DNA from 3 places in the Comamonas sp. A23 genome. Region 3 is predicted to be linked to each of the others. Evidence: predicted binding sites of a transcription regulator. Region 3 holds the regulator's gene; each other region holds the start of a gene.
What was found. The regulator FNR, encoded in region 3, switches genes on or off when oxygen is low (the NO sensors DNR and NnrR bind a similar motif). The targets are predictions, from matches to a motif close to TTGATNNNNATCAA.

Region 1 (7,668 bases), 340 kb from region 3:
CGCTGGAAACCTCCCAGACCACATTGAGCTTGACCTGGGACAGCGTGGCCTGGGCCTCCATCAGCTTGCGGAAAATCTGCCCGTGCTGGGGCATGATCAACGGAAACTCGGCCAGATGCTCGAACGGAATGCTGGTGCGCCCTGCCAGCGTGCTGGCCGGGCCGATCAGGCACAGGCGCTCTTCGAGCACGGGCGAGACCTCGATCTGCGGGTGCGGCTCCGGCGTGTAAACCAGGCCCAGATCCATGCGCCCCGAGGTCAGCCACTCCGAGATATTCATCGAAAAACCTTCGACCACCGCCAGCCTGGCCTTGGGCATTTCGCGGCTGAAGCCGTCGATAAGGGGCAAAGTCAGGCGCCGCGCCAGGCTCGGCGGCAAGCCGACCGTGATACGCCCCACGGGCTCGTCGCGCTGACTGCCCAGGTCTTCCTTGGCCATGGCCACGCGCTGCATGATGGCATGGCCATGCTCGAGCAGGCGGCGCCCCGCATCGGTCAGCGTCACGCCGCGCCCGGTGCGGATCAGCAAGGTCTCGCGCAACTCGGTTTCAAGGGCCCGCACCTGACGGCTGAGCGCCGGCTGGGCGGTGTCCAGCAATACCGCAGCCTTGCTGAAGCTCCCCACTTCGGCCACCCGAACAAAGGTCTCTATCTGCTGCAGATTCATGCTCACACCTTTCAAAACAAGCTATGCTATTTTGCTATAGCTGCTAGCCTCAGCTAGACCTAGGTGTTTATGCCCCAAGTGACACAATGTAATCAACTGGGCCTGAATATCTAAAAATAACAGCCGACGATATCAACAATGCGTGGTCCACACGCAATTCATCATCGACATCCTTCCAGGGAGACAAAATGACCCATCAGCTCAATATGAGCCGTCGCCAAGCTGCATTCGCACTCGGCGCCATTGCCGCAGCCGTGGCAGCCCCCTCTTTCGCCCAGAGCGACAAGTGGCCCACCAAGTCCTCACGCATCATCAACCCCTTCCCCGTAGGCGGTGGCCCCGATGGCCTGTCGCGCCTGGTGGCCGACAAGCTGGGCCGCGCCTGGGGTCAGCCCGTGGTGGTGGAAAATCGTCCCGGCGGCAACGGCTTCATCGCCATCAATGAATTCAAGCGCGGCGCCACCGACGGTACGGACATGATCCAGCTGGACAACGTCCATATCGCCGCCTACCCCCACCTGTTCAAGAAGCTGCCCTATGACTTGAACAAGGACTTCGAAATCCTGATGCCCTTGTTCCGCAACTTCTTCTTTGTCTGCGTGCCCGTCAACAGCCCTTACAAGACCATCGGCGACCTGATTGCCGACGCCAAGGCGCACCCCGGCAAGCTGAACTACGGCTCCTGGTCCGTGGGCAACCCTGTTCACCTGGGCTCGGCCCTGCTGGAAAACCAGACCGGCACCAAGATGGAGCATGTGATCTACAAGGAAACCAGCCAGCTGTACCAGGGCGTTGCCAATGGCGAGCTGACTTTTGCCCTGGGCTCCCTGGGCACGGCAGGCCCGCTGGTGCGTGGCGGCAAGCTGCGCTTCCTGGCCGTGGCAGCTCCCAGCCGTATTGCCGGCTTCGAGAACGTGCCCACAGTGTCCGAATCGGGCGGCCCCAAGGACTTCACTGCCATCGGCTGGAACGCCCTGGCCGTGCGCCCCGGTACACCCCCCGCCGTGATCGAAAAGATCCGCACCGATGTGCGCCAGGCCCTGACAGGCCAGGACGTCAAGGACAAGTTCGCAGCCTTCGGCTACGAATCCTTCAATCCCACGCCTGCCGAGTTCAAGGCCTTCATGGCCTCCGAGAGCAAGCGTTTCGGTGATGTCATCAAGAAGGCCGGTCTGGCTCTGGACTGATCCGTCTTCCAATCGATAAAAAGCCGCCTCTTGCAGGCGGCTTTTTCATGTCCTCTGGTATCAAGAAAAACGCCCGATGCAAGCACCGGGCGTTTTTCAGGGAAGTTCACTGACTTCTTATTGTTCGCGCGCCTCGATGGCACGGTTGATGCCCAGGGCCGCCAGCGTGCACAAGGCGCCCGACAGCAGATAGATACCCAGAGCCACCAGGCCGAACTTTGCCGAGACACCCAAGGCCACCAACGGAGCGAACGCCGCACCGATCAACCATGCCATATCGGTGGACAAGGCCGCACCGGTGTAGCGGAAGTGAGGCGAGAAGTTGGAGGTCACGGTACCCGATGCCTGCCCGTAGGACAATCCCAGAAGGATGAAGCCCACAATGATGAAGACATTGTTGCCCACCGTACCGCTGCCCAGCAGCCAGGGCGCCAGGAAACTGAAGATGCCGATCAGACAAGCCATGGTGCCCAGCGTATTGCGGCGGCCCACACGGTCGGCCAGCCAGCCAGAGAGCATGATGGCCATCCCCGCCAGAAGTGCGCCGATGATCTGCACCACCAATACATCGGTCACCGACTGATTCGAGTACATCGAGATCCAGGACAGCGGGAACACGGTGACCAGATGGAACAGTGCAAAGCTGGCCAGCGCCGCGAATGCGCCGATCATCACATTGCGGCCTTCGCTGGCCATCAAACGTGTGACGCTGACAGGCTCCAGTTCGCGCTCCTGCAGCGCCTGTGTATAGGACTGGCCCACAACCAGGCGCAGACGAGCAAACAAGGCCACCACGTTAATCGCAAAGGCAACGCAGAACGGGAAGCGCCAGCCCCAGCTGAGAAAATCGTCGGCACTCAGGCTCGAATACAGATAAGCGAACAGCGCTGCGGCAATGATGAAGCCCAGCGGAGCCCCCAACTGCCCGATCATCGAATACCAGCCGCGCTTGTCCTTGGGTGCCGACATGGCCAGCAGCGAAGGCAGACCGTCCCAGGTACCGCCAAGAGCCAGGCCCTGCCCGACGCGCAGGATCACCAGCGCCCAGACCGCTTTCATGCCAGCGACTTCATAGCTGGGCAGGAAGGTCATGCCCACGGTGCAGACGCCCAGCAGCAACAAGGCCAGAGTGAGCTTGGTGGCTCGCCCCCAGCGGCGCTGCACGGCCATGGATAGCGCCGTGCCGACAGGACGGGCCACAAAGGCCAGCGAGAAAATGGTAAATGCCGCCAGCGTGCCATCGAGCTTGGACAGATCGGGAAACAGCAGTGACGGAAACACCAACACGCAGGCAATGCCGAACACGAAGAAGTCGAAGTACTCGGATGAGCGCCCGATGATCACCCCCACGGCAATCTCGCCGGGGGTCACATCCTCGTCGGTATCCGCGTAGGCCAGGGTTTCCGAGTTCTCATAGTCTTGCTGAGTAAGACCAACGGACGGGTTCATGCTTGTCATAAAGGTACAACTCCTTGTCTTACTTTTCAGTCCCGGGGACGCTTTCCGTTCTACGCCCAAGCATGTGCAGCTGCAATAGAGTTTTTGCCCTGAGCACTGTCAGCCCAGCCCTGTGCAGGCCCCGTTTTTGAGGGCTGATTTGACAATTTCAAGCCCTGTCAGCTCAAAGTTTGTCCACACGCCAAAGCCGCTAAACCCTTGTCGCATAGCGCATTTCCAATCCCGAGCTGTTGACCTTGGACAAAATGTCCAATGGACAAGCCCCTGTTTGGTATTACATTTGCCGAGATCCAGTAATCCGCGTTTACACCTAAGCGCGACTTTGTCACGCCCAAAGCATGTTAAAAATCAAGGAAATCCGTGGGCCCGCGTGGCTCTCAGCGGCCGCTTTGACCGCAACCCTCGCCGGTTGCAGCAAGGCCGTCGTCCTCAACCCAGCTGGCGATGTCGCCAAGCAGCAAGGCGATCTGGTCATTACGGCCACTTTGCTGATGTTGCTCATCATCGTCCCCGTCATCTTTTTGACGCTGCTGTTTGCCTGGAAATACCGCCAGTCCAACACCGAAGCCAAGTACGACCCCGAATGGCACCACTCCACTGCGCTGGAGCTGGTGATCTGGACGGTTCCCCTGCTCATCATCATCGCTTTGGGCGCCATTACCTGGATCAGCACCCACAAGCTCGACCCCTATCGTCCCCTGGACCGCATCTCCGCCACCAAGGCTCTGGACCCCAACGTCAAGCCTCTGGAGATCCAGGTCGTGTCGCTGGACTGGAAATGGCTGTTCTTCTACCCCGAACAAGGCATTGCCACCGTCAACGAAGTGGCTGCCCCGGTGGATCGCCCCATTCACTTCAAGCTGACCTCCACCCACACCATGAACGCGTTCTACGTTCCTGATCTGGCCGGCATGATCTACACCATGCCCGGCATGCAGACCGAGCTGAACGCCGTGATCAACAAGCCCGGTGTCTATGGCGGCAAGTCCTCTCATTACAGCGGCGCTGGTTTTGCGGGCATGACCTTCAAGTTCCACGGTCTGGAAAACGAGCAGTTCGATCAGTGGATTGCCAAGGCCAAGACCGAAGGCAAGGTTCTGACACGCGACGCCTATATCGATCTGGCCAAGCCCAGCGAGCGCAACCCCGTTGAACGCTTCGCCAGCGTGGACGAAGGCCTGTACCACAAGGTCCTCAACCGCTGCGTGGAAGACGGCAAGATGTGCATGAACGAGATAATGGCCATCGACGCCGCCGGCGGCAAGCCACCTGCACACCACAGCAAGACCTCCAGCGTGGCCCTGCCCCTGGATGTCTGCACTTCCAAAGACGCTGACCGCGTTGTCGCCCTGCTCGACGAAGTCGCCGCCTCCGGAGCTGTCGCACAGCAATAAGTAGTTCACGGTGCGGATGCGCTCAGCGCTCAGCCGCTCCAATACGACAAAAGAGACTCAACATGTCTGAAACAACAACCCCGGCCTCCCACTGGCTGTTGGGCCGTATCACATGGGACCAGATTCCCATGACGCATGAGCCCATCGTGCTCATGACCTTTATTGCCGTGGTGCTTGGCGGCCTCGTCGTGGTCGGCGGCATCACCAAGTTCCGCCTCTGGGCTCCGCTGTGGAACGACTGGATCACCTCCATCGACCACAAGAAGATCGGCATCATGTACATGATCCTCGGTCTGGTAATGTTCCTGCGCGGCTTTGCCGATGCCGTGATGATGCGTCTGCAGCAGTCCATGGCCTTCGGCGACAACATGGGCTACCTGCCTCCTCACCACTACGACCAGATCTTCACGGCCCACGGCGTGATCATGATCTTCTTCGTGGCGATGCCCTTCGTGACCGGCCTGATGAACTACCTGGTTCCTCTGCAGATCGGCGCACGTGACGTGTCCTTCCCGTTCCTGAACAACTTCAGCTTCTGGATGACTACCGGCGGCGCCGTGCTGGTCATGATCTCCCTGTTCCTGGGCGAGTTCTCCACCTCCGGCTGGCTGGCCCTGTCCAACCTGGGGCACCAGAGCGGCAGCACGGGTCTTGATTACTACATCTGGGGCCTGCAGGTCGCCGGTGTGGGCACGACCTTGTCAGGTATCAACCTGATCGTGACCATCATCAAGATGCGCGCTCCCGGCATGAACCTGATGAAGATGCCCGTCTTCACCTGGACTGCCCTGTGCACCAACGCCCTGATCGTGGCCTCCTTCCCCGTGCTGACCGCAGCCCTGGTGCTGATGTCGCTGGACCGCTACGTCGGCACCAACTTCTTCACGAACGAACTGGGCGGCAACCCCATGCTGTACGTGAACCTGATCTGGATCTGGGGCCACCCCGAGGTCTACATCCTGATCCTGCCCTGCTTCGGCGTGTTCTCCGAAATCGTGGCAACGTTCAGCCGCAAGCGCCTGTTCGGCTACACCTCGATGGTCTACGCCACCGTGTGTATCACCATCCTGTCCTACCTGGTGTGGCTGCACCACTTCTTCACCATGGGCTCGGGTGCCAGCGTGAATACCTTCTTCGGTATCACCACGATGATCATCTCCATCCCCACGGGCGCGAAGATCTTCAACTGGCTGTTCACCATGTACCGCGGCCGCATCCGCTTCTCGGTGCCCATGCTGTGGACGGTGGGCTTCATGGTCACCTTCGCCATCGGCGGCATGACCGGCGTGCTGCTGGCCGTGCCTCCCGCAGACTTCGTGCTGCACAACTCGCTGTTCCTGATCGCCCACTTCCACAACGTGATCATCGGCGGCGTGGTGTTTGCCGTGTTTGCCGGCATCAACTACTGGTTCCCCAAGGCTTTCGGCTTCCGACTCAACGAGTTCTGGGGCAAGGCTTCGTTCTGGTTCTGGCTGGTCGGCTTCTGGGTTGCCTTCACTCCCCTGTACATCCTGGGTCTGATGGGCGTGACTCGCCGCGCCAACCACTTTGACGATCCCTCGCTGCAGATCTGGTTCATCATCGCTGCCTGCGGTGCCGCCCTGATCGCTGCCGGCATCGGCTGCTTCTTCATCCAGCTGGCCGTGTCCATCTGGAAGCGCGACGAACTGCGTGACGTAACCGGCGACCCATGGGAAGGCCGTACCCTGGAATGGGCCACTTCTTCGCCCCCTCCCCAGTACAACTTCGCCTTCACCCCCGTGGTGCACGACATCGACGCCTGGACCGACATGAAGAAGCATGGCTATCAGCGTCCGCTGAACGGCTTCGAGCCCATCCACATGCCCGCCAATACCGGCGCCGGCGTGGTGATTGCCGGCCTGTCCACCGTTCTGGGCTTTGCTCTGATCTGGCATATGTGGCCTCTGGTGATCGCTTCGTTCGCCGCGACCATCCTGGCTTCGATCATTCATACCTTCAACTACAAGCGTGACTACTACATCCCTGCGGCCGAAGTGGCCACATCGGAAGAAGCACGTACCAAGCAGCTTGCAGCAGCCCATGTCTAATACACATATCAACGCTGGCGGCGCAGCCGCCCTGGCTACTCGCGAGTACCACCTCGCGCACGAGCCTCATCCGGAAAACGGCACCTCGCTGGGCTTCTGGCTCTACCTGATGAGCGACTGCCTGATCTTTGCCGCACTGTTCGCCACCTATGGCGTGCTGGGCCGCAGCTATGCAGGCGGCCCCTCGGGCAAGGATCTGTTCGATCTGTCGCTGGTGGCCGTCAACACGGCTTTCCTGCTGATGTCGTCCATCACCTTCGGCTTTGCCATGCTTCAAAAGCAGAAGAAGAACGTGAACGGCACTCTGCTGTGGCTGGCCGTCACCGGCCTGCTGGGCGCAGCCTTCCTGGCCGTGGAACTCTATGAGTTCCACCACCTGATCCATCAAGGTGCGACGCCTCAGAGCAGCGCCTTCCTGTCGTCCTTCTTCACGCTGGTGGGCACCCACGGTATCCACGTGACCTTCGGTCTGGTCTGGCTGATCACCCTGATGATCCAGATCAAGAAGCACGGCCTGATCAACGAGAACGTGCGCCGTATCAACTGCCTGTCCATGTTCTGGCACTTCTTGGACGTGGTCTGGATCGGTGTGTTCACCTTTGTGTATCTGATGGGGGTGCTGTAAATGAGCGCACACGATATCCACGCCGGTCATGACGATCACCACGATCACGACGACCTGCACGTCACCATGGGCGACTATGTGAAGGGCTTCATCCTGGCCGTCATCCTGACCGCCATCCCCTTCTACCTGGTCATGAACAACATCATCACCGACCGCACCACGGCCGTGGCCGTGCTGGGCCTGTTCGCGGTGATCCAGGTGATCGTGCACATGGTGTACTTCCTGCACATGAACGGCAAGATCCAGGGCGGCTGGACCATGCTGTCCA
Region 2 (7,668 bases), on a different contig from region 3:
CAACTGGCCAAGCTCGATACCGAGGCTTATCCACAGGCTGCAGCACCGCTGGGCATTCGCAGCATTCCGACCATGGTGGTCTTCAAGGAAGGCAAGGAACTGGCACGCATCTCCGGGGCACTGCCTGCCTCGGAGATCGTGCGCTGGGTGCGCTCGGTGATCTGAGCGGCGGCTTCGCGCGAGCCGGCCCGCTCACCCGGCCCCGGTTCGGGGCCGGTTAGCCTTGCTCAGGCGGCGATGTCCAGCACCACGCGGCCTTCGATCTTGCCTTCGTGCATGCGGGCAAAGATGTCGTTGATGTTTTCCAGCTTGTCGGTGGATACGGTGGCCTTGACCTTGCCCTGGGCGGCAAAGTCCAGCGACTCCTGCAGGTCCAGGCGCGTGCCGACGATGGAGCCGCGCACCGTGATGCCCTTGAGCACCATGGAGAAAATCGGCAGCGGAAAATCGCCAGGTGGCAGACCGTTGAGCGAAATCGTGCCGCCGCGACGCACCATGCCCAGAGCCTGCTCGAAAGCCTTGGGCGACACGGCCGTGACCAGCACGCCGTGGGCGCCTTCGATCTCTCTTTGCAGATAGGCCGCCGGGTCGGTGTTCATGGCGTTGACGGTGACGGTGGCGCCCAGCTGGCGCGCCAGCGCGAGCTTGCTGTCGTCGATGTCGACCGCCGCGACATTGAAGCCCATGGCCTTGGCATATTGCACAGCCATATGGCCCAGGCCGCCGATGCCGGAAATCACCACCCAGTCGCCGGGCTTGGCGTCGGTGACCTTCAGGCCCTTGTACACCGTGACCCCGGCGCAGAGCACGGGAGCGACGTCGATAAAGCTCACATTGGACGGCAGATGGCCCACATAGTCGGGGTCGGCCAGTGCGTAATCGGCAAAGCCGCCGTTGACCGAATAGCCGGTATTGGTCTGAGATTCGCACAAGGTTTCCCAGCCGCCTATGCAGTGGCGGCAGAAGCCGCAGGCGCTGTGCAGCCAGGGCACGCCCACGCGATCGCCTTCCTTGACATGCTTGACGTTCTTGCCCGCCGCGGCCACATAGCCCACGCCCTCGTGGCCGGGAATGAAGGGCGGCTGGGGTTTGACGGGCCAGTCGCCTTCGGCCGCATGCAGATCGGTGTGGCAGACGCCGGAAGCGGCAATCTTGACCAGGATCTGATCGTCTGCCGGTCGAGGTACCGGCATTTCTTCGATCGTGAGCGGCTTCCCGAAGGAACGCACCACGGCGGCTTTCATGGTCTGGGGTAAGGACATCAGAGCACCTCCTTGAAGCAAGAGGGCAAGGCCGTGGCCTGTGGGCCGGACACTTGCCCGTCAAAGAACCATACCGGTATGGAATGGGTGTTGCAGCGGGCTTCGTGACCCGCTGCATGGCCCGGGCGGAGCGAACCGCCGCAGCCGTCTCGTACTGTGCAATGGCTGCAGCATAGCTTCTTTGACTTAACTCAAACCGCGCACATCCTTGCCTTCTGGACCTCGGCGCGCGAGCTGCTAGGCGCCGCCTTCCAGATAGGCGGCAATCGCCTGCTCGCGCGCCTTGCTCACTGCGTCGCCGATGGCCTTGCCCTTGAGGCCGCGCTGTGCTGCGGCCTGGGCGACCGGGCCGGTTTCCACGGCCAGAGCCGCTTTCAGGGCATTGCCCAGGCGCTGGCGCTGCGGATAGGCCGCATCTTCAAAACCCTGCCGTCCGCGCGCGTCGCATTCGCAGGCCTGCAGGGCTTCCTCGAAGCGCTGGGGCTTGCGGATGGCATCGCAGCGCTCGAGCAGCCGCAGCAGGGCGGCGGCATTGAGTTCATGGCTGCGGTGGATGTTGCCATGCTCGCGCGCCACGACCTCGGCCAGCTCCTTGCAGTCGTTGGGTACGCGCCAGCGCTCGCAGACCTGTAGCAGCAGGCGGGCGCTGCGCTGCTCATGGCCGATATGGCGGGGCAGCACATCGGCCGGCGTGCTGCCCTTGCCGAAGTCATGGCAGAGGCAGGCAAAACGCACGGACAGCGGTGCCTGCAGGCGCGCCGACATGTCCAGCACCATCATGGCATGCACGCCGCAATCGATCTCGGGGTGGTATTCGGCGCGCTGGGGCACGCCCCAGAGCTTGTCGAGTTCGGGCAGCAGCCGGACCAGCGCCCCGCATTCGCGCAGGATCTCGAACATGCGCGAGGGCTGGGCCTCCATCAGGCCGCGGCTGATTTCCTGCCACACGCGCTCGGGCACCAGGGCATCGACCTCGCCGGCCGCCACCATCTCGCGCATGAGTTCCATGGTCTCGGGCGCGACGGAAAAATCGGTGAAGCGCGCCGCAAAGCGGGCCAGACGCAGAATGCGTACCGGGTCTTCGCGGAAGGCATCGGTCACATGGCGCAGCACGCGATTCTTCAGATCCTGCTGGCCGTGGTAGGGGTCGACCAGATCTTCGAGGTCGCCGTTGCCTGTCCAGTCTGCGGGAGCAGCGATGGAGTTGATGGTGAGATCGCGCCGCGCCAGGTCTTCTTCCAGTGTCACATCGGCGGCGGTGTGGACCACAAAGCCGCGATAGCCCATGCCGTTCTTGCGCTCGGTGCGTGCCAGCGCATATTCCTCATGGGTCCGGGGGTGCAGAAACACCGGAAAGTCGCGCCCCACGGGCACGAAGCCGCGCGCGCTCATCTGCTCCGGCGTGGCGCCAACCACCACCCAGTCCGTATCGTTGACGGGCAGGCCCAGCAATGCATCGCGCACCGCACCGCCTACCTTGAAAACCTTGAATTCACTCATGCTGCAATGGTAGTGGCTGCGAGCCGGCCTGCAGATACCGCAATCGCGGGAGCCAAGCCTCAGCGCTGCTGGCGATAGGGCTCTTCAAACTGCAGAAAGTCGTGCTCGGCCAGCGCTGCCTGAATCCATTCCTGGGTGGCTGGCAACTGGGTGACGCGCTGCACATAGGCGCGTACCGGGGCCGAGGTCGGCAGGCCGTAGCTGTTGATGCGCATGCACACCGGCGCAAAAAACGCATCGGCAATGCTGAACTGGCCAAACAGCATGGGGCCGCTGGCAGCGCTCAGCAGCGGGGTCCAGAGCTCTTCGAGTTGCTGGATATCGCTGCGCAGATCGGCATGCTCGGCCCAGAGCCGGGCTCCGGTTTCCTGCAACTGGGCTTCGATATTCATGGGGCAGAAGCTGCGCAGCGCGCCGAAGCCGCTGTGCATCTGCGCCACCAGGCTGCGCGCGCGGGCGCGCTGGGCCACGGTCTGCGGCCACAGATGCTTGTCGGGAAAACGCTCGGCCAGGTATTCGCAGATGGCCAGGCTGTCCCAGATGATCAGTCCCTCGTCGACCAGCAGCGGCACCTTGCCGGTCGGTGCGAGTGCCAGCGCCTGCAGCTTGAAGCTGGAGTCGGGTGCAAAGCTGTCAAAGCGCAGCGTGAGCTCTTCGAAGCTGATGCCGCTTTGGCGCATCAGCACCCAGGGACGCATGGACCAGGACGAGTAATTCTTGTTGCCGATATAGAGCTTCATGGCGGACTCCTGTGTGGTTTGTCGAGCAGCTTATCAAGCTTGGGCCTGACGGTCTGTGTGTTTTGATTCCACAGTCATGTCTCGGTGGCACGGCGGATGATGTAATTGCAGCACTATGGCAAATACTTCGACTTCTTCTGCAAGCCCGGCCGCTCAGGTGGCCGGGGCCGGTCACCACAAGGGCGCGCTGGTGCTGTTCTCGGGCGGCCAGGACTCGACCACCTGCCTGGCCCAGGCCCTGGCCATGTTCGAGCGCGTGGAGACGCTGGGCTTTGACTACGGCCAGCGCCACAGCGTGGAGATGCAGGTGCGCGCCGGTGTGCGCGAGCAGCTGGCTGAGCGTTTTCCCCTGTGGGCGCCTCGTCTGGGCGAGGACCATGTGCTGTCGCTCGACGTGCTCAAGCAGATTGGCGGCTCGTCCCTGACCGAGGATGTGGCTTTTGCCATGCAGGCCGACGGCCTGCCCAACACCTTTGTGCCGGGCCGCAACCTGCTGTTTCTGACGCTGGCCGGCGCGCTGGCCTATCGCCGCGGGCTGACGGTGATCGTCACCGGCGTCTGCGAGACCGATTACTCGGGCTACCCCGATTGCCGCGACGACACCATGAAGGCCCAGCAACTGGCGCTGAACCTGGGCCTGGAACGCCGGCTGCGCATCGATACGCCGCTGATGTGGCTGGACAAGGCCCAGACCTGGCAACTGGCCCAGGATCTGGGCGGCAGCGAACTGGTGGAGCTGATCCGCACCGAGACCCATACCTGCTATCAGGGCACGCGCGATGCGCTGCACGAGTGGGGCTATGGCTGTGGCAGCTGCCCGGCTTGCGAGCTGCGTGCATCGGGCTGGCACAACTGGCGCGCCAGCCAGTCAGCTTGAAATTGATAGCTTCTTGCGCTTGATAAAAAAGGACTTCAGGCTGATAAAGCTATGAAGTCCTTTAATTGAATGCAGTAAATGCTCCTTAATAAGGAGCATTTTTTCGATGAACGCGATCAGGCGCTGGGCCGCGTGGCGATCTGCCCGGCCTGAATCTGCGCCGTCATCTGGCTGAGCCAGGCCTGGCTCTCGGGGCGCTCGAACAGAAAGTCCCAGATGGCATCGTGCTGGCGCGGTGTCAGGCCAAGCGCGCCATGGCGGCGCATATGTGCTTGCAGCCGCAGCACCTCGGGGTGCGTGAGCGGCAGCTGCATCACGGTCAGTGGCGGGCGCTGGCGGTAGCGGCGCTGGGGAATGTTCTTGCGGTGACGACTCATGGCAAAGCGATTCAAAGGTTAGACGGGCCAGACCACGCCGTTGTCGTTGAGGATGGCGTCCAGCGGCTGGTCATGGGCCTCGGGCTGGAAGTCATCGACATAGCCATTGGTGTAGCCCAGGCCCACGGTGAAGGGGCGCGGGCTCAGCTCGGCCAGTGTACGGTCATAGAAACCGCCGCCATAGCCGAGACGGTAGCCGCCGGCCGCATAACCTACGCAGGGGACAAACAGCAGCGTGGGCACCAGCAGTTCGGTATCCTTGGGCTTGGGAATGCCATAGGCGTCCTCCTCCATCGGGCAACCGGGGTACCAGGCGTGAAAACTCAGCGTCTTGCGCTGTTTGTCTATCACCGGCAGCCCGATCCTGCGCCTTTGTGGAGTACCCTGTAGCTCGCCATCTTCCTTCCAGCGATGCAGGGCTGGCAGCGGATCGAATTCACCCTTGATGGGCCAGTAGGCACCAATCACGGTATCGGGCCGCTCCATCAGCCAAAAGCGCATCACCTGCTGCAGCGCATCGGCGCGTTGTAGGCGATCTGGAAGGTTGAGGCGCAGTTCAATCAACTTGCGGCGTAACGCTGCTTTGTCCATCGGATAATTTCCTCCATGCACTGGCTGAAGATTTTGACACCGCTTTGTGCGGCTTCCCTGTTGACTGTAGCTGCTCCCTTTGCGCAGGCACAAAACCCGGGCGACGCCGTGTTGCTGGATATGCAAAAAGCATTCCGCAGTCGCAATCAGACGGCGCTGACCCAGCTCCTGCCTCAGGCTGCCGGTCACCCCCTCGAACCTTGGGCCGCTTACTGGGAACTCAAGAACCGTCTGGAAACCGCCTCGCCCGATGAAATCCAGGGCTTTCTGAACCGCTATGCCGGCACCTATCAGGAAGACCGCTTGCGCAACGACTGGCTGCTGCTGCTGGGCAAGCAGCGCGACTGGAACACCTTCAGCCAGGTCTATCCCAAGTTCCGCATGCGCGACGACAAGTCCGTCACCTGTTACGCCCTGCTCGCCGATGCCTTGCAAGGCCGGGGCGCGCCCAATGTGGGCCAGCAGGTACGCGATCTGTGGCTGGCACAGAAGGATGCCGATGACGGCTGCACCACGGCCGCCGGCCAGCTGTATGCGAACAAGCTGATCACCGACGCCGATGTCTGGCGCCGTGCCCGTGTGGCTACCGAAAACAATCGCCAGAAGGCGGCCCGTGATGCGGTGGCCATCGTCGCCCCCGAGGCCGCCGACCAGGTGGCGCAGGTCTTTGCCTCGCCCGTCAAATACCTGGCAGGCCAGAGCAAGGCACGCGGCCGCGAACGCAAGGAGCTGGCCCTGCTGGCCCTGATCCGCATGGCGGCCAGCGACCCCGATGCGGCCGCCACGCAGATCGACGGCGGCTGGGGCGCCCAGCTCAACGGCGAGGAGCGCAACTGGGCCTGGGCTGTGGCCGGCAAGCAGGCTGCCTTCAAGCTCTCGCCCGATGCCAATAGCTATTTCGGCAAGGTGCGCCGCAACGAAGACCTGAGCGACGACCTGCTGGGCTGGAAGGCCCGTGCCGCCTTGCGTGCCGGCGACTGGAAGGCCGTGCGTCGCGCCATCGACGCCATGGGCCCGGAGCGCACCGACCCGACCTGGGCCTACTGGAAAGCCAAGGCCATGCTGGCGGGCCGCCCCAATGCCGAGGAAAAGGCCGAAGCCCGCCAACTGCTGGAGGACACGGCCGGCAGCCACAGCTTCTACGAGCAGCTGGCGCTGGAGGAAATCGGTCAGCGCATCACCGTGCCGCCCGCGCCCGCACCGTTGACGGCGCAGGAAAAAGCGGCGGCGCGCAGCAACCCCGGCCTGAGCCGCAGCCTGTATGCCATCGGCATGGGGCTGCGCAGCGAAGGCGTGCGCGAGTGGAACTATTCCACCAATCTGCACCAGCCCGGCGGCATGGAAGATCGCGAACTGTACGCGGCGGCCGATCTAGCCTGCGAGCGCCAGGTCTGGGATCGCTGCATCAACACCAGCGAGCGCACCAAGACTTTTGCCGACTGGAAGCAGCGCTTTCCCATGCCCTATCACGATACGGTGCTGGCCAAGTCGCGCAATATCGGGCTGGACCCGGCCTATGTCTACGGCCTGATCCGTCAGGAGAGCCGCTTTATCATGGATGCACGCTCGGGCGTGGGCGCTTCGGGGCTGATGCAGGTGATGCCGGCCACGGCGCGCTGGACGGCTAAAAAGATCGGCATGACGGGCTTCACGCCCGACATGATCAACGACCGCGACACCAATATCACCATCGGCACCTCCTATCTCAAGCTGGCGCTGGACGACTTCGAGGGTTCTATGGCGCTGGCTGCCGCGGGTTACAACGCCGGCCCGGGCCGCCCGCGCAACTGGCGCAACGGCCCCACGCTGGATGCCGCCATCTGGGCCGAAAACGTGCCCTTCAGCGAGACCCGCGACTATGTGAAGAAGGTGCTCTCCAACACCACCAACTATGCGGCGCTGATCACCGGCCAGCCTCAGTCGCTCAAAAGCCGACTGGGCACCATAGGCCCGCGCCCGGCCAATGATCCCGAGACCATGAAGGACTTGCCATAAGCGGGTGTTTCGATGAGCTGATTGCTCATTTATTAATAGTAAAAAGCGCTCTACCCGAAAGGTGTAGAGCGCTTTTTTATTGAACTCTTCAAGTGCTCAAACAAAGCCCGCGCCGAGGCGCGCGTGAAATAGCATGCAAAGACCCATGTAGGTGAATAACCTACAAACAGATGGCGAATGAGACTGGTTTGCGTTTACAAAAGTACATAATTGCAACCGTCAGAGCCCATAACGTCACATACAACCTCGGCTTTGTCTCCCTTTAGCTGCCTGCCAGCTGTCCAGAAGGCCCACCGGGCCGCCGCTTCCTACCCGTATCTGTGAAC
Region 3 (7,668 bases):
GATCCTGCTGGCTCCCAGCTGGGGCGGCATGATTAACGGCATCATGACGCTGTCGGGTGCCTGGCACAAGCTGCGCGACGATCCCATCCTGCGTTTCCTGATCGTGTCCCTGTCGTTCTACGGCATGTCCACCTTCGAAGGCCCGATGATGGCCATCAAGACCGTGAACGCGCTGAGCCACTACACCGATTGGACCGTGGGCCACGTGCACTCCGGCGCTCTGGGCTGGGTGGGTCTGATCACCATGGGCTCTCTGTACTACCTGATCCCCCGTCTGTTCGGCCGCGAGAAGATGCACTCCGTGCCCGCGATCGAGCTGCACTTCTGGATGGCGACCATCGGCATCGTGCTGTACATCGCCGCAATGTGGATTGCCGGTGTGATGCAGGGCCTGATGTGGCGCGCTGTCAACCCCGACGGCACGCTGACCTACACCTTCGTGGAAAGCGTGAAGGCGACCTATCCCTTCTATGTGATTCGCGTGACTGGCGGTCTGCTGTATCTGGGCGGCATGCTGGTGATGGCATGGAACACCTGGAAGACCGCAATGGCCGGTCGTTCCGTCAAGGTGGCAGTGCCTGCCGTGGTGGCTCACGCCTGAGCATTGAGGAGCAAAAGCAATGTCTGATCAAAATAACGCAGCTCCCAAGAGCTTTTCGCACGAGAAGATCGAGACCAGCAACTTTCTGCTGATCGCGCTGACGCTGTTCGTGCTGACCATTGGCGGCCTGGTGGAAATCGTGCCGCTGTTCTTCCAGAAGTCCACGACCGAAGCCGTGGCGGGTCTCAAGCCCTACACACCGTTGCAGCTGATGGGGCGCGACGTCTATCTGCGCGAGGGTTGCTACAACTGCCACTCGCAGATGATCCGTCCCTTCCGCGCCGAGACCATGCGCTACGGCCACTACTCGGTGGCTGGCGAGTTCGTCTACGACCACCCCTTCCAGTGGGGCTCCAAACGTACCGGCCCCGACCTGCATCGCGTGGGCGGCAAGTACAGCGACGAATGGCATCGCATCCACCTGAACAACCCGCGTGACGTGGTGCCCGAGTCCAACATGCCTGCTTACCCCTGGCTGGAAGCCAACAAGGTGGATGACACGGCCGTGGCAACGCGCATGAGCGCGCTGCGCAAGGTGGGCGTGCCGTACACCGATGCGGAAATCGCCGGTGCTCAGGCCGAGGTCAAGGACAAGACAGAGATGGAGGCAGTGATTGCCTATCTGCAGGTCCTTGGTCGCGCCGTCAAGTAAGAGAGAAAGGGCTGGAAATGGATATCACCACCATGCGTATCGTGGCCACGCTGGCATCGCTGGCGTGTTTCGTGGGCATCTGGTGGTGGGCGTATGCCCGCCGCAACCAGGCCCGTTTTGACGAGGCAGCTCAGGTTCCATTCCTGGAAGACTGAGTCTGATCACCACAACGAGAACATCCCATGAGCGATTTCATTAACAATTTCTGGTCGGTGTATGTCGCGGCGATTACGCTGATCGGCATCTTTGGCTGCTTGCTGCTGCTGATTCTGGTGGCCCGCAAGAAGGTCGTTCCCTCGGGCGACAACACCACAGGCCATGTCTGGGACGAAGACCTGCGTGAACTCAACAACCCCATGCCCAAGTGGTGGATGGGTCTGTTCGTGATCACCGTGGTTTTCAGCCTGGGCTATCTTGTGGTCTATCCCGGTCTGGGCGGCTTCGGCGGCAAGCTGGACTGGAGCCAGACCGGCGCCTACGACAAGGAAATGGCCAAGGCCAAGGCGGACCTGGAGCCTCTGTATGCCAAGTTCACCAGCATGCCTACCGAAGAAATGGCCAAGGACCCTCAGGCCATGGCCATTGGCGAGCGTCTGTTCATGAACAACTGTGCGCAATGCCACGGCTCTGACGCTCGCGGCAGCAAGTCCTTCCCGAATCTGGCGGACGGCGACTGGTTGCATGGCGGATCTCCCGAGAAGATCAGGGAGACCATCACCAACGGCCGTATCGGCATGATGCCGCCCATGGCGGCAGCCGTGGGCTCGGCGGAGGATGTGCGCAATGTGGCGCACTATGTGCTGAGCCTGTCGGGCAGCCCTCACGATGCCGTCAAGGCTTCGCAGGGCAAGTCCAAATTCGTGGCCTGTGCGGCTTGTCACGGCATGGACGGCAAGGGCAACCCCGCGCTGGGAGCTCCTAACCTGACCGATGACATCTGGCTGCATGGCTGGGGTGAGGCGGCAATCGTCAACATCGTCAACAACGGCAAGCACAATGAGATGCCTGCCCAGAAAGAGAAGTTGACGGAGGCGCAAATTGCCGTGCTGGCTTCCTATGTCTGGAGTCTTTCGAATACGCAAAACCAGAAGTAATGCGTTTTTAAAAGGCGGTGCCCTGGCACCGCCTTTTTCGCGTTTCAATTTTCAGTAATTACAAAAATATTAAGGAACTGCGATGCCGTGCGATCAGGGGAAGCCCCGAAAAGTCATACCGATCACGCCTGAGCCTCATGAGGGCGGGCCTGAGTTGGTGCCTATGTTCGCTTCCGAGCAAAAAGTGTACTCACGCTCTATTAGCGGCGTGTTCTCACGGTGGCGCTGGGCCATGGTGTTTCTGACCCAGATCGTCTTCTACGGCCTGCCCTGGCTACAGTGGGGCGAGCGCCAGATGGTGCTGTTCGATCTGGGGGCCCGGCGCTTCTATCTGTTCGGACTGGTGCTGTACCCGCAGGACTTCATCTATCTGACGGGGCTGCTGATCATCAGCGCACTGGGGCTGTTCCTGTTTACCGCCGTAGCCGGGCGTCTGTGGTGTGGCTTCTCCTGTCCGCAGACGGTCTACACCGAGATCTTCATGTGGATCGAAAGCAAGGTCGAAGGCGATCGCAGTGCCCGCATGCGTATCGACAAGAGCGGCTGGACTTTGGAGAAGATCTGGAAAAAGTCGCTCAAGCAGTTTCTCTGGATCGCTCTGTCTCTTTGGACAGGTTTCACCTTTGTCGGCTACTTCGTGCCCATCCGTGAGTTGGGTGTGGAGTTGATGGCCTTCCAGGGCAGCTGGCAGATTTTCTGGGTGGCGTTCTACGGCTTCGCCACCTACGGCAACGCCGGCTATATGCGCGAGCAGGTCTGCAAGTACATGTGTCCCTATGCACGCTTTCAGAGTGCCATGTTCGACAAGGACACCATGATCGTCAGCTACGACGCCGAACGTGGTGAAGCTCGCGGCCCGCGCAAGAAAGATGTCGACTACAAGGCACAGGGCCTGGGGGACTGCATAGATTGCAAGCTTTGCGTTCAGGTCTGCCCCGTGGGCATCGATATCCGCAAAGGGTTGCAGTACGAATGCATCGGCTGCGGTCTGTGCATCGATGCCTGCAACTCCGTGATGGACAAGATGGAGTATCCGCGTGGCCTGATCCGATTGACCACTCAGAATGCCGTCGCCAAGGCCTGGAAGCAGGTGCAGGTGATTCGCCGCATTTTCCGCCCGCGTGTGCTGATTTACTCGGCCGTGCTGGTGGCCCTCAGCGCCGCCATGATCGCCAGTCTGGTGCTGCGCGAGCCGCTCAAGGTCGATGTGATTCGCGACCGTGCTGCGCTTTCGCGCATCGTGGCGGGCGGCAAGCTGGAGAACGTCTACCGTCTGCAGATCATGAACGCCACCGAGTCCGAGCAGCGCTACCGTATCAGCGCCGTGGGCCTGGAGAATCTGGAAGTCGCATCCGAGCAGGAAGTGAGCGTTGGCCCTGCAGAGACGCGCGGCATTGCGGTGCGGCTGCAGATTCCGTATGGCTCAGCAACTCCAGGCTCGCACCCCGTACACTTCAATGTGGATGCAGTGACTGCCGGAGCAGGGCGTATTTCCGAGAAGACGGTGTTCCTGGTGCCGCGTTAATGCCAGGTCTTGACGGTCTTCGTGAGCCATCACGGAGGCCGGACAAGGGCACCGCCAATCGGCAACAATTTATGCCACCCTGCCGTGTGTGTCTGGGTGGTCAGAATTTTGGAAAGAGGTTTCATCATGTCGGCAGCACAAGCCAAGGTCTCGCAAACGGCCAAGATCATCCACCCCGAGGACGGCAAGCCCTGGTGGAAGTTTGCCCATGTCTGGCTCATCATCGCCGGCCCGGTGATCGTGGTGATTGCCGGCTTTGTCACCGCATACATCGCACTGAGCAGGCCTGATCCCGTGATTGACCCTGACTACTACCGCCATGGCATGGAAATCAACCAGCGCCTGAGCGAAAGTGAAAAAAGCCTGGCCCCAGCAGTCACCGGCCGCAATCATGCGGCCACGCCAGCCAAGGACCATCCGCTGGATCGCTGAGCGCTCCGGCGCTTGCTCCGCCAAGGTCGCTTTTGCGGCCTTTTTTGTTGCCGATATCAAAATCAGAGCGTGTTGCGCATGTTCTGTCTAACGTTGATGTAGAAGCAAATAGTTTTTTGATATCCAGATGGCGCAGGATGCTACTGAAAAGAGAGTGGTTCAGGGTTTCCCGCCACGGTGCATGCCCGCAGTCCTGCATGAACGGTCACCACTGTTGTGCAAAATATGACCAAGCCCACAGCCCAAGGAGAATCAGGATGGATGCTCGACGCTGGATGTGGATTGTCTGGCCGGCCTTTCTGGCGGCGGCAATCATGGAGATGGTGGTTTTCGCCTTTGTGGACCCGCTGGATGTGCACTGGCTGGGCTCCCCCCTGGACTGGTCGCGCCAAGCCATCTATACGGTCGCTTTTTTTGCCTTCTGGGTCGTGACCCTGATCGGAGGTGCGATGACGGTGATGCTGGGTCGCTCCGTCAGCGATCTCAATGGCGGCATCGTTTCCGAGCCTCTGCCCGATTAATTCGCACAGACAAAAAAGCCCGCTGTCCGCGGGCTTTGTCTTGAGAGTGTCTGTCGACTCGGTTCAGTTCTGGCATTGCTGGCTGTTGACGATGCGTTTGAGCGCCTCGGTATCCAGGATGCGCAGGTGGCGCTGCTTGACTTCCACAATGCCTTCCTCTGCAAATTTGGAGAAAGTGCGGCTCACGGTCTCGAGCTTGAGGCCCAGGTAACTGCCGATTTCTTCGCGCGTCATGCGCAGCACCAGTTCCGACTTGGAAAAGCCGCGTGCCGACAGGCGCTGAACCAGGTTCAACACAAAGGCCGCCAGGCGCTCTTCGGCACGCATGCTGCCCAGCAGCAGCATCACGCCATGCTCGCGCACGATTTCGCGGCTCATGACCTTGTGCACATGGTTCTGCAGGGCCGTGACCTCGCGCGAGAGCTGCTCCAGTTTGTCAAACGGCATGACGCAGACCTCGGCGTCTTCCAGGGCCACGGCATCACAAGTGTGGTGGTCGTTGACGATGCCGTCCAGACCAATGATTTCGCCAGCCATCTGAAAGCCTGTGACCTGGTCGCGTCCGTCTTCGGTGGCCACGCTGGTCTTGAAGAAGCCGGTTCGAATGGCATACAGCGAGGTGAACTCTTCGCCATTGCGAAACAGCAGACCGCCGCGCTTGACCTTGCGGCGCGTGGCCACAATCTCGTCAATGCGCTCCATTTGTTCATCGTCCAGGCCCATGGGCATGCACAGTTCACGCAGATTGCAGTTGGAGCAGGATGCTTTGATGGTCTGAAGATTCATGGGCTTTTTGCAACGGCGCAGACAGACACGGAGTGGAGAGTCGCGCTGGTCATTGACCTCGTGGTTGAAGATGAGATGGATCAAATTGTCGCAGCACTTGCCTTGAGGTCTCTTGATTTTCATCAAGGACAGGGTGATTGCCTTGGGGCACATTGCCTGTATTCGTTCAAAAACATGCGCTTTTGCCTATTTTGGGCATGATTTTCAGGATCTGATTTCCATTGAAATCTGCTCTATACAGAGTGTGGGCGCACCCTAACTCCCAGTTATGACCGCAGTCACGCCTGAGTTGCTGAGCCGCTTTGATATCCCCGGCCCACGCTACACATCGTTCCCAACAGCCGACCGTTTTGTTGAGGCTTTTGGTGCAGACGACTACATACTGGCACTCAAGCAGCGCAAGACGCATTCTGGCTCGCGCGCTTTGCCCCTGTCCGTTTATGTGCATGTGCCGTTCTGTGAGTCGCTTTGCTATTACTGCGCCTGCAACAAGATCGTGACCAAGCATCATGAGAAGGCTGCCGAGTATCTGGACTACTTGAGCCGTGAGCTGGCCATGCATACCGAGCATTGCGGCAAAGGCCAGCTCGTAAGCCAGCTGCATCTGGGCGGAGGCACACCGACCTTCTTCAGCGATGCCGAGTTGCAGCAGCTGATGGTCTTGATGCGTGAACATTTCAAGCTGGATCCCGCGGGCGAGTACTCCATCGAGGTCGATCCGCGCACCGTCAGCAACGAGCGGCTGAGAGCTCTCAAGGACATGGGGTTCAATCGCCTGAGCTTTGGCGTGCAGGACTTTGATCCCGCGGTGCAGAAAGCGGTGCACCGCGAGCAGCCCGCCGAGCAAGTCTTTTCGTTGGTGGCCGAGGCGCGCCGCCTGGGCTTTGTTTCCATCAATGTGGACCTGATCTACGGGCTGCCCAGGCAGACGCCCGAGTCTTTTGCGCGCACGCTGGCACAGGTCAATGAGCTGCGCCCCGATCGCATTGCACTGTATGCCTATGCGCATCTGCCCGAGCGCTTCAAGCCGCAAAGGCGCATCGAATCGGCAGACCTGCCCATGGGGCAGGACAAGCTGAACATGCTCTCCGGCGCAATTGATGCATTCATGGATGGCGGCTATGTCTATGTAGGCATGGACCACTTTGCGCTGCCTGACGACTCTTTGGCCATTGCCAAGCGCCAGGGGCGCCTGCATCGCAATTTTCAGGGCTACAGCACCCAGCCTGATTGCGATCTGATTGCACTGGGCGTATCGGCTATCGGCAAGGTGGGCGCGACCTACAGCCAGAACGTCAAGACTCTTGAAGAGTATTACGATGCCGTCGATGGCGGCATGTTGCCCGTGCAGCGCGGACTGGCACTTTCACGTGACGATCTGGTGCGCAGAGCCGTCATCATGTCCATCATGTGCCAGGGCTCCGTCCTGTATGAGCCCATGGAGCAGGCCTGGCTTATCAATTTCCGCGAATACTTCGCTGCGGAGCTGGATGCGCTGGCAGAGATGCAGCGCAACGGCTTGGTCGAGCTGTCCGCCGAGGGCTTCAAGGTCACTGGCCTGGGCTGGTTTTTTGTGCGCGGAGTAGCCATGCTGTTTGACCGATATTTGCAGGCCGACCGGAACCGCGCCCGCTTTTCGCGCATCATCTAGCGCATGTTGTTTTCGCTGGTCTGGACTGCTTTGATCATGGGGCTCGTGGGTGGGCCCCATTGTCTTGTGATGTGCGCTGCCCCCTGCAGTGTGGTCACAGCAGCGAAGCCTGTCGGCGGCGGGCAGCCAGTTGTCGTGCTCGGCCTGCAAAAACGCCAATGGCTGCGTACCAGTCTGTTTCATCTGGGGCGCATCGCTGCCTATGCCCTGCTGGGCGGGATCGCGGCCGTGGCCATGGAAAGTCTGGCCTGGCTGACCAGTCAGACAACGGCATTGCAGAGACTTTGGACGCTGATGCATGTGGCGGTCATGGCCTGGGGACTGGCCATGGTGGTGCAGGCGCGGCAGCCAGCCTGGCTGGAGCGGGCGGGGCGTTCCGTCTGGGCCAGGGTTCAGCCCTGGGTCA

Region 1: a site for FNR is predicted at 3,543-3,556, ahead of cyoA (ubiquinol oxidase subunit II). Genes of this name have one in related genera too.
Region 2: a site for FNR is predicted at 1,444-1,457, ahead of adhP (alcohol dehydrogenase AdhP). Genes of this name have one in related genera too.

The regions. Positions count from the first base shown of each region.
Region 1 covers NZ_RSDT01000001.1:704,779-712,446, reverse strand. Annotated here, with positions in the region: gene EIC84_RS03265 (LysR family transcriptional regulator) at 1-667, opposite strand, end outside; gene EIC84_RS03260 (tripartite tricarboxylate transporter substrate binding protein) at 856-1,854, shown strand; gene EIC84_RS03255 (MFS transporter) at 1,972-3,312, opposite strand; gene cyoA (ubiquinol oxidase subunit II) at 3,651-4,706, shown strand; gene cyoB (cytochrome o ubiquinol oxidase subunit I) at 4,769-6,775, shown strand; gene cyoC (cytochrome o ubiquinol oxidase subunit III) at 6,768-7,400, shown strand; gene cyoD (cytochrome o ubiquinol oxidase subunit IV) at 7,401-7,668, shown strand, end outside.
Region 2 covers NZ_RSDT01000003.1:315,124-322,791, forward strand. Annotated here, with positions in the region: gene trxC (thioredoxin TrxC) at 1-165, shown strand, start outside; gene adhP (alcohol dehydrogenase AdhP) at 228-1,262, opposite strand; gene EIC84_RS09750 (multifunctional CCA addition/repair protein) at 1,500-2,762, opposite strand; gene EIC84_RS09755 (glutathione S-transferase family protein) at 2,822-3,502, opposite strand; gene queC (7-cyano-7-deazaguanine synthase QueC) at 3,618-4,379, shown strand; gene EIC84_RS09765 (hypothetical protein) at 4,496-4,756, opposite strand; gene EIC84_RS09770 (5-formyltetrahydrofolate cyclo-ligase) at 4,775-5,347, opposite strand; gene EIC84_RS09775 (lytic transglycosylase domain-containing protein) at 5,363-7,342, shown strand.
Region 3 covers NZ_RSDT01000001.1:361,953-369,620, forward strand. Annotated here, with positions in the region: gene ccoN (cytochrome-c oxidase, cbb3-type subunit I) at 1-601, shown strand, start outside; gene ccoO (cytochrome-c oxidase, cbb3-type subunit II) at 621-1,253, shown strand; gene EIC84_RS01730 (CcoQ/FixQ family Cbb3-type cytochrome c oxidase assembly chaperone) at 1,271-1,408, shown strand; gene ccoP (cytochrome-c oxidase, cbb3-type subunit III) at 1,436-2,347, shown strand; gene ccoG (cytochrome c oxidase accessory protein CcoG) at 2,430-3,872, shown strand; gene EIC84_RS01745 (FixH family protein) at 3,999-4,304, shown strand; gene EIC84_RS01750 (hypothetical protein) at 4,562-4,825, shown strand; gene fnr (fumarate/nitrate reduction transcriptional regulator Fnr) at 4,889-5,611, opposite strand; gene hemN (oxygen-independent coproporphyrinogen III oxidase) at 5,880-7,262, shown strand; gene EIC84_RS01765 (sulfite exporter TauE/SafE family protein) at 7,266-7,668, shown strand, end outside.